Regions from separate parts of the Streptomyces sp. NPDC051909 genome, predicted to be linked through region 1. Evidence: riboswitches for the same ligand, from Rfam matches in the RefSeq annotation. Region 1 holds a riboswitch; the other holds the start of a gene.
What was found. Region 1 has a riboswitch for thiamine pyrophosphate ahead of thiO (glycine oxidase ThiO). Riboswitches for the same ligand answer to the same signal wherever they lie in the genome.
Positions count from the first base shown of each region.

Region 1 (5,081 bases):
CCAGCCTGCGGGCCAGGACCGGGTCGTCGTTGGTGTACGGCAGGACGGTGAAGCCGTCGTCGACCAGGGTCTCCGCCGCGTCGAGCAGCTCCACGGCGTCCGGCAGCAGGGTCCGCTCGTCGGCGATGACCTCCAGCTTGATCCAGTCGGTGCCGAGCGCCTCGCGGGCGAGCCGCGCGGTCAGCACCGCCTCGCCGGCCGTGAAGCAGCCTGCCGTGTTCGGCAGCACCCGGATCCCGAGCCGGTCCAGGACGGAGAGGACCGAGCCCTGCACCTGCGGGTCCAGGCGGCGCATGGCGACGGTGGTGAGTTCGGTGCCGCTGGCGACCAGGGAGCGTTCGAGCACGTCGAGGCTGGGGGCCCCGCCGGTGCCCATGATCAGGCGGGAGGAGAAGTCGGTGCCGCCGAGGGTGAAGACGTCGTCGGACATCGCGCTCAGCCTCCCTGCACCGCGGTCAGGACCTCGACGCGGTCGCCGTCGGCGAGCGGCGTCGCGGCCCACTGGCTGCGCGGCACCACGGCCTCGTTGACGGCGGCGGCCACGCCGGAGTGCGCGGTGGTGAGGCCGGCGACGAGGGCGTCGAGCGCCAGGCCGGGGGAGAGCTCTCGCGGCTCTCCGTTCACGGACACGATCATGCGTGCTCCAGGTGTACGGGGGAGAAGCGGCGGGCGGTGAAGGCGGCGGCCTCGTCCGGCAGCGCGCCGGTGGTCAGGGCCCGGGCCATCACGTCGCCGGTGACGGGGGTGAGCAGCACCCCGTTGCGGTAGTGGCCGGTGGCCAGCTGGAGCCCGGGCAGGGCGCTGGGGCCGAGCAGCGGCGCGTTGTCGGGGGAGCCGGGGCGCAGCCCGGCGCGGGTCTCGGTGAGCGGCAGCTCGGTGATGCCGGGGACCAGCTCGTGCGCGTCGCGCAGCAGCTCGTACACCCCGCCGGCGGTGACGGTGGTGTCCCAGCCGAGCTCCTCGCTGGTGGCGCCGACCACCAGCTCGCCGTTCTCGCGCGGCACGAGATAGACGTGGCTGCCGCGGACCACCGCGCGGACGGTACGGGACAGGAAGGGCGCGTACGCGGGGGGCACCCGCAGCCGCAACACCTGGCCCTTCACGGGCCGCACGGGCGGCAGCGCGTCCGCCGGTACGCCGTCGAGCCGTCCGCTCAGGCTGCCGGCGGCGAGGACCACCTGGTCGGCGGCGACCTCGGTGCCGTCCGCGAGGACCGCGCCGGCGGCCCGGTCCCGTACCACCGTCAGGCGCTCCGCGCGGGTCCGGTGGAAGACCACCCCGGCCCGCTCGCAGGCCACGACCAGGGCGTCGGCGAGCCGGCGCGGGTCGACCTGGTGGTCGCCGTCCACCCGCAGCCCGCCGCGCACGCCCGGGGCGAGCATGGGCTCCAGGCGGCGGCAGTCGCGGCCGCTGAGCCACTCGGAGGCGAGCCCGCAGCGGGTCTGCAGGGCGTGCAGCTCGCGCAGATGGGCCCGGTCGTCGGCGTCGAGCGCGACCGCGAGGGTGCCGCAGGCGCGGTAGCCGACGTCGTGCCCGGTGGCCTCGGCGAGCTCGGCGACGAACGCGGGATAACGGCGGGCGGAGGCGAGGTTGAGCCCGAGCAGGGTCTCCTCGCCGTAGTGCAGCTCGGTGACGGCGGCGAGCATGCCGGCCGCCACCCGGGCGGCGCCGCCGCCTGGATCCGGGTCGGCCACGGCGACCCGCAGCCCGTGCTGCGCGGCCCGCCAGGCGGTGACCAGGCCGATGACGCCGCCCCCGATGACGAGGACGTCGGATGTGCTGCTTGTGCTGCTTGTGCTGCTTGTACGCGACATGGGCGTCCAGCCCCTCCCTTCGCCGGCATGACCCGGATCAGGTTCGTACGGTCGGAGGCCGGCCAGCCTCCCTCTCAGCCCGGTGCGTCCGGGCTCCCGCGATGTTCAGGGGCTGCCCGGCGGATCACGGCCGGGTCCGAGGTGCCGTGCCAGACGCCTCGGCCTGTCCGACCCTGATCCGCCGGGCAGCCCCTACGGCGGCCAGACTAGTCCGTGCCCGCGTCGGGTCCACAGGGCCACCCGGCCCCCGCTTCCTGACGCTCCGTCAGATGCGTATGGTGGTCGGGTGAGCGAGCAGAAGCAGGCACAGCAGCCGAACGAGCGGCGCGTCGTGGTCGTGGGCGCCGGAATGGCGGGCGTCCAGACCGCCGTCGCCCTGCGCGAACAGGGCTTCACCGGATCCGTCACCCTCATCGGCGCCGAACCCCACCAGCCCTACGACCGGCCCCCGCTGTCCAAGGCCGTCCTGCTCGGCAAGGCCGAAGGCTCCTCCTTCGACGTCGACTTCACCGCCCTCGACATCGACCTCCGGCTCGGCGTCGAGGTCACCGGACTGCGCCCCGCCGACCACGAGGTCGACACCGAGACCGGCCCCGTGCCGTACGACGTCCTCGTCGTCGCCACCGGCGCGAACCCGCTCACCCTGCCCGGCTCCGAGGGCGTCCCCGGCGTCCACCTGCTGCGCACCCTCGACGACGCCGTCCGCCTCGGCCCCGTCCTGGAACGCCGCCACGACATCGTCGTCGTCGGCGCCGGCTGGATCGGCGCCGAGTTCGCCACCGCCGCCCGCGAGGCCGGCTGCGCCGTCACCGTCGTCGAGGCCGCCGACCGCCCCCTCGCCGGCGCCCTGCCCGCCGAGGTCACCGCCCCCATGGGCGCCTGGTACACCGCGAGCGGCGCCGAACTCCGGCTCCACGCGCGCGTGCGACGGGTCGAGGAGGGCCGCGTCGTCCTCGACGGACCCGACGGCACCACCACCGAGCTGCCCGCCGACGCCGTCGTCGTCGGCATCGGCGCCCGCCCCGCCACCGACTGGCTGGCCGGCTCCGGCGCCGCCCTCGACCCCAGCGGCGCGCTCACCGCCGACGACCGGCTGCGCACCTCCCTGCCCGACGTGTACGCGGTCGGCGACTGCGCCTCCTTCCCCTCCGCCCGCTACGGCGAACGGCTCCTCGTGCACCACTGGGACAACGCCCTCCAGGGCCCCCGCACGGTCGCCGCCGACATCCTCGGCGCCGCGCCCGAGCCGTACGACCCGGTCCCGTACTTCTGGTCCGAGCAGTTCGGCCGCTTCGTCCAGTACGCGGGGCACCACGGCGCCGCCGACACCCTCCTGTGGCGCGGCGACCCGGCCGACGAGAGCTGGACGGTGCTGTGGCTGCGCCAGGGGACCCCGGTCGCCCTGCTCGCCGTCGGCCGGCCGCGCGACCTCGCCCAGGGCCGCCGGCTGATCGAGCGGCGCACCCCGGTCGATCCCGCGAAGGCCGCCGACCCCGCCGTCCCCCTGAAGGCCGCAGTCAGGTAGGGCCCGACTACCGACTGTCAGTCCGGGATGGCAGGCTTGTCCCGTGACCGAGATTGACGCAAAGACCGATGCTCTCGTCCCCGACTGGCTCTACCTCCCCGACATCGCGGAGAAGCTCGACGTCGAGGTGACGCGCGTGCGGCAGCTGGTGAAGGAGGGCCAGCTCATCGCCGTGCGCCGCGAAGTGCGCCCCGGCGAGAAGATCCTCCAGGTGCCGGCCGCCTTCATCCAGGGCGACAAGGTCGTCAAGGGCCTCGTCGGCACGCTGACGCTGCTGCGGGACGACGGCTTCACGGACGAAGAGATGCTGGAGTGGCTCTTCACCCCGGACCCCTCCCTGCCCGGCACCCCGGCGCAGGCGCTCAACGAGAACCGCGGCACGGAGGTGAAGCGCCGCGCCCAGGCGCTCGCGGTGTGACCCGCTAGGGTCCGCCCGCACGCCCGCACCGAAGACACCACCAGCGGTGCCGGACCGGCCGGCCGCCATCGGCCGCCCGGTCCGGCACCGGCACCACCCGACGGGGGGAACCTCATGTCCACGCCTCGCGCGCAGCTCGCCGACGCCCGCCTCTACCTGTGCACGGACGCCCGGAAGCGCCAGGGCGACCTGCCCGACTTCCTCGACGCCGTGCTCTCCTCCGGGGTCGACATCGTGCAGCTCCGCGACAAGGGCATGGAGGCCGGCGAGGAGCTGGAGCACCTCGCCGTGTTCGCCGAGGCCTGCCGCCGGCACGGCAAGCTCCTCGCCGTCAACGACCGGGCCGACGTCGCCCATGCCATCGGCTCCGACGTGCTGCATCTCGGCCAGGGCGACCTGCCCGTGCCCGCCGCCCGCGCGATCCTCGGCGAGGAGGTCCTGATCGGGCGCTCCTGCCACGCCGAGGACGAGGTCGACGCGGCCGCCGCCGAGCCGGGCGTGGACTACTTCTGCACCGGCCCCTGCTGGCCCACCCCCACCAAGCCCGGGCGGTACGCGCCGGGCCTCGGCCTGGTGCGCCACGCCGCCGGCCTCGCCCAGGACCGGCCCTGGTTCGCCATCGGCGGCATCGACGAGACCAACCTGGACGAGGTCCTGGACGCCGGCGCCCGCCGTATCGTCGTGGTCCGCGCGATCACCGAGGCCGAGGACCCGGCCGCCGCCGCGGCCGCCCTCGCCAAGCGGGTCCGCGAGCGCCTCGGCTGAGCCGTCGGTACGGCGTGCGGCGGCGCCGTCGCACGCCGGATGTCCGGAAACGTGTCCACAACGCGGACAGCGCTTCACCGCTTCTCTGGACTCCGTCTAATCTGCCCGTATGGCCCTTGGTACCGCTTCCGTCCGCTCGGACCGCGCACGCACGGTCCGCGACATCCTCGCCTCCGGTGACACCTCGTACTCCTTCGAGTTCTTCGCGCCCCGGACCGAGAAGAGCGAGCAGAGCCTCTGGAACGCCATGCGCCGGATCGAGGCGGTCGCCCCCAGCTTCGTGTCCGTGACCTACGGTGCCGGCGGCACCACCCGCGGCGGCACCGTCAAGGCCACCCAGAAGATCGCCTCCGACACCACCCTCACCCCGGTCGCCCACCTCACCGCCGTCGACCACTCGATCGCCGAGCTGCGCAACGTCCTCGGCCAGTACGCCGACGCCGGCATCCGCAACATGCTCGCCGTGCGCGGCGACCCGCCGGGCGACCCGCTCGGCGAGTGGGTGGCCCACCCCGAGGGCGTGCACTACGCCGCCGACCTCGTCCGGCTGATCAAGGAG
Region 1 is NZ_JBFAYA010000005.1:342,318-347,398, reverse strand. Features, by position in the region: gene AB0M18_RS11040 (thiazole synthase) at 1-430, opposite strand, end outside; gene thiS (sulfur carrier protein ThiS) at 436-636, opposite strand; gene thiO (glycine oxidase ThiO) at 633-1,814, opposite strand; TPP riboswitch at 1,812-1,924, opposite strand; gene AB0M18_RS11025 (FAD-dependent oxidoreductase) at 2,101-3,339, shown strand; gene AB0M18_RS11020 (Rv2175c family DNA-binding protein) at 3,383-3,757, shown strand; gene thiE (thiamine phosphate synthase) at 3,872-4,522, shown strand; gene metF (methylenetetrahydrofolate reductase [NAD(P)H]) at 4,632-5,081, shown strand, end outside.

Region 2 (5,081 bases), on a different contig from region 1:
CGCCCGCAGCAGTGTCGACTTGCCGCTGCCGCTGGGACCCAGGACGCAGACGATCTCGTGCTCGGCGACCTCCAGGTCCACCGCGTCGAGCACGACCCGGTCCCCGAACCGTACGGTCGCGCCGGTCAGCGAAAGCATCAGAACTCCCCCGAGGTCCGGTCGGAGCGCAGCCGTTCCAGGAGCAGCAGGGACACCGCGCACACCACCATCAGAATCGTCGAAAGGGCCATCGCCTGGCCGTAGTTGAGCTCACCGGGCCGGCCGAGCAGCCGCGCCACGGCGACCGGCAGGGTCGGGTTGTCGGGCCGTGCGATGAACACGGTCGCCCCGAACTCGCCGAGTGACACCGCGAACGCGAACCCGGCGGCGATCAGCAGCGCCCGCCGCACCATCGGCAGGTCGACCTCCCGCCAGGCCCGCCACGGCGACGCCCCGAGCACCGCCGCCGCCTCCCGCAGCCGCTCGTCCACGGCCCGCAGCACCGGCAGCATGGTCCGCACCACGAACGGCACCCCGACGAGCGCCTGCGCCAGCGGTACGAGGATCCAGGCGGCCCGCAGGTCGAGCGGCGGCTCGTCGAGGGTGATGAGGAATCCGAAGCCGACCGTCACCGCGGACACCCCGAGCGGCAGCATCAGCAGCGCGTCGAAGCCGCGCACCAGCCGCCCCGCCCGCCGGGTGAGCGCCGCCGCGGCGAGCCCGCCGATGACGACGGCGATGCCGGTCGCGGCAAGGGCGTACTGCAGCGAGTTCACGATCGTGTCGGTCAGCGGCACGAGGAAGGTGCCGCCCTCGTCGACGTGTCCGAGGGCCCGGTAGTAGTCCAGGCCGTAGCCGTCGGAGGTGGCGAGGGAGCGCTCCACGAGCACGCCGAGCGGGGCGAGGATCAGCAGCGCCACGGACAGCAGGACGCCGCCGAGCAGCGCCCACTGGCCCGCGCCCTGGGGCGGGCGGGCGGTGCGCTCCGCCGGGACGAGGCGCAGCGCCGTCTCCCGGCGCCGTACCACGCGCGCGTGCACCGCGAGGATGGCGCCGACGGCGACGAACTGCACCATGGTGAGCACGGCGGCCGTGGACAGCTGGAGCCGGTCGGCGGTCTGCCGGTAGATCTCGGTCTCCAGGGTGGAGTACGCGGGGCCGCCGAGGATCTGCACGATGCCGAAGGAGCTCGCGGTGAACAGGAACACCATGAGCGCGGCGGCGGCGACCGACGGCCCGAGCGCGGGCAGCGTCACCGTCCGCCAGGCCCGCCACCGGGACGCGCCGAGGACCCGGGCGGCCTCCTCCTGGCGCGGGTCGAGCTGCGACCAGAGGCCGCCGACGGTCCGGACGACGACCGCGTAGTTGAAGAAGACATGGGCGAGCAGGATCGCCCACACCCCGGTGTCGAGCCGCAGCCCCCACCAGTCGTCGAGCAGCCCGCGCCGCCCGACCAGGGCCAGGAACGCCGTGCCGACCATCACCGTCGGCAGCACGAACGGCACCGTGACCACGGCCCGCAGCACCCGCTTGCCGGGGAAGTCGAACCGCGCGAAGACATACGCGCCGGGCAGCGCGACAAGGAGGGTGAGCGCCGTGGAGGCGAGCGCCTGCCACAGCGTGAACCACAGGACGTCGAGGATCTCCGGCCGGCTCAGCGTCTCGCCGAACCGCCCGAGCTCCCACCGCCTGTCCGGCCTGAGCCCGCGCTCCACGATGGAGACGACGGGCCAGGCGAAGAACACGGCGAAGAACACGACGGGCAGGACCATCAGTCCGAGCCGCGTCGCGCTCCCCGCCGCGCTCCCCGAGCGCCTGATGCGGGCTACTTCAGGACGAGCGAGGTCCACTGCTGGATCCACTGGTCACGGTTGTCGGCGATCTTCTTAGGCTCCATCGTCTCGGGCTTGTCGATCACCACACCGTGCTTGGTGAACAGCTCCGGGAGCGTCGCGTCGCTCGTCACCGGGTTGACGAACATCTGCAGCGGCATGTCGTCCTGGAACTTCTTCGAGATGAGGAAGTCGATCAGCTTCTTGCCGCCCTCGGGGTTCTTCGCCCCGTTCAGCAGGCCCGCGAACTCGGTCTGGCGGAAGCAGGTGCCGGTGGACACGCCGGTCGGCGCGACCTTCGGCTGGGGCTCCGCGTACAGCACCTCGACCGGCGGGGAGGAGGCGTACGACACGACGAGCGGGCGGTCGCCCTTGGCCTTCTTGCCGCCGGCCGAGCCGGAGAACTCCTGGTTGTAGGCGAGCTCCCAGCTGTCGACGGTCTTCACACCGTTGGCCTTGAGCTTCTTCCAGTAGTCCTGCCAGCCCTCGTCCCCGTACTTCGCGGCCGTGCCGAGCAGGAAGCCGAGGCCCGGGGAGGACCGCTCCGGGTTCTCCGTGACGAGCAGGTCCTTGTACTGCGGCTTCGCCAGGTCGTCGAAGGTCTGCGGCGGCGCCAGCTTCCTGTCCGCGAAGTACTGCTTGTCGTAGTTGACGCAGATGTCGCCGGAGTCGATCGGCGTGACCCGGTGCTGCTCCTTGTCGAGCTGGAGCGACGCCGGGATCCGGTCCAGGCCCTGGGCCTCGTACGGCACGAAGATGCCGTTGTCGAGGGTGCGGGACAGCAGCGTGTTGTCCACGCCGAAGAAGACGTCGCCCTGCGGGGAGCCCTTGGTCAGGATCTCCTTGTTGACGGCCTCGCCGGCGTCGCCGCTCTTGAGCACCTTGACCGTGAGACCGGTCTGCCTGGTGAACTCCGCGAGCACCTCCTTGGAGGCGTTGAAGGAGTCGTGGCTGACGAGGGTCACGGTCTTCGGCATGGGCTGGTCGGTCTTGCCGGCCGCCTCCCGCACGTCGTCCGTGCCGCACGCGGCGAGGGTCGAGACGCCGAGCGCCGCGACGAGCGCGGCGGCGGCCGCCTTCCTGATGTTCACGTGAATGTCCTCCTGGGTGTGACCAGAAGGAGACGCGGCCCTGCCCGCGTCCGGGGAGACCGGGCGCGGGCAGGGCGCAACAGCTCGAGTTACGACCGAACTTCCTACCCAGAATGACCTGGGCAAGGTTCAGAGGGTCTGCGGTCTACGGTTACCGCACTCTCAGCGCTGTGGCGCTCCCCTGTCGGAATATGAAGATGTGTTCGAGCTCAGACTACAAGGTCAGCGCTCGGCGGCGGCCAGCTGTCCACAGGCGCCGTCGATCTCCTGACCGCGGGTGTCACGGACGGTGACCGGAACGCCGTGGCGGGCGATCGCCTCGACGAAGGCCTTCTCGTCCTCCGGGCGGGACGCCGTCCACTTGGACCCGGGCGTCGGGTTCAGCGGGATGAGGTTGACGTGCACCCGCTTGCCCTTGAGGAGGCGGCCGAGGAGGTCGCCGCGCCAGGCCTGGTCGTTGATGTCGCGGATCAGCGCGTACTCGATGGAGATCCGGCGGCCCGACTTCTCCGCGTACTCCCACGCGGCGTCGAGGACCTCGCGCACCTTCCAGCGGGTGTTCACCGGCACCAGGGTGTCGCGCAGCTCGTCGTCCGGCGCGTGCAGCGACACCGCGAGCCGGCACTTGAAGCCCTCGTCGGCGAACCGCAGCATCGCGGGCACCAGACCGACGGTGGACACGGTGATCCCGCGCTGTGACAGGCCCAGGCCGTCCGGCTCGGGGTCCGTGAGGCGGCGGATCGCGCCGACGACCCGCTTGTAGTTCGCGAGCGGCTCGCCCATCCCCATGAACACGATGTTCGACAGACGCGCCGGACCACCCGGCACCTCGCCGTCGCGCAGCGCGCGCATCCCGTCGACGATCTGGTGCACGATCTCCGCCGTCGACAGGTTCCGGTCCAGACCGGCCTGCCCCGTCGCGCAGAACGGGCAGTTCATGCCGCAGCCGGCCTGCGACGAGATGCACATGGTCACCCGGTCCGGGTAGCGCATGAGCACCGACTCCACGAGCGTGCCGTCGTGCAGCCGCCACAGCGTCTTACGAGTGGTGTCGTCGTCGCACGAGATGTGCCGCACCACCGACATCAGATCGGGCAGCAGCTCCCCCGCGAGCTTCTCGCGCGACGCGGCGGGAATGTCGGTCCACTCCGCCGGGTCGTGCGCATAGCGCGCGAAGTAGTGCGTGGACAGCTGCTTGGCGCGAAACGGCTTCTCGCCGATCGCGGCGACGGCCTCCTTGCGCTCGGCGGGCGACAGGTCGGCGAGGTGCCGCGGGGGCTGCTTGGCTCCGCGCGGGGCGACGAAAGTGAGTTCTCCGGGCTTGGGCATGGTGGTACCAGTGTCGCAGACGGATTCCCGGCGGCGACCGGACGCGAGTTGTTGATCAACGACCCATGGGGTTAAGTGATCATGCCAAGTGTCCGGTCGTGTCGCGGCCGGGCCGCGATCGGGCGGTCGGAGGAGTTCGGTGAAGGCTGTTGTACGGGGGGCCGCCGTCGCGGCCGTGCTGGCGCTCACGGTGACGGCGTGCGGGGAGGGGAACTCGACGGCGGGAAGTACGGCCGCGGGGAGCGCGGGCGCGGGAACCACGGCCGCGGGGAGCACGGCCGCGGGGAGCGCCGGGACGTCTCCCGCCTGGATCGACGCGACAGGGCTGTTCTCCGCCCTCCCGGTCGAGTCCGGCGTGGGTGACATCTTCGTCGGCGACGACGCCGCGGTGATCCAGGACGGCGAAGCGCTCGCCGAGTGCTCGAAGGAGACGAAGTCGTCCTGCGCCGGGATCCAGGCTGCGGGGAAGAAGGAGATGGAGGCACGGGGCTCCGACGAGACGCGCCTGGAGTTCACCCTCTTCACCTTCGCCACGACGGACCAGGCCGCCGGGACGATGAGGGATCTGGCGGAGCAGCGGCGGAAGAAGAGCGCGGAGAACGGCACGGCGCCCCAGCCGCTCACCATCGACTCCGGGGCCGACGAGACCGAGGCGATGCGGGACGGCGACCGCTGCCACATCGTCATGCGCATCGGCACGGTCGTGTCCCACGTCTACACCAACGGCGCGCAGGACGGGAACGTGGAGCACGCGGTGAAGGTCCAGGTCGCCCGGGTGAAGTCCGTCGCGGCAGGGATCAATCCGGACCGCTGACACCCGGAGGACCGACCGGAGAACGGACCTGAGGAC
Region 2 is NZ_JBFAYA010000016.1:103,029-108,109, forward strand. Features, by position in the region: gene AB0M18_RS24805 (ABC transporter ATP-binding protein) at 1-138, opposite strand, end outside; gene AB0M18_RS24810 (iron ABC transporter permease) at 138-1,751, opposite strand; gene AB0M18_RS24815 (thiamine ABC transporter substrate-binding protein) at 1,805-2,902, opposite strand; TPP riboswitch at 2,986-3,095, opposite strand; gene rlmN (23S rRNA (adenine(2503)-C(2))-methyltransferase RlmN) at 3,125-4,231, opposite strand; gene AB0M18_RS24825 (hypothetical protein) at 4,371-5,045, shown strand.
Region 2: another riboswitch for thiamine pyrophosphate. It lies ahead of AB0M18_RS24815 (thiamine ABC transporter substrate-binding protein); the one in region 1 lies ahead of thiO (glycine oxidase ThiO).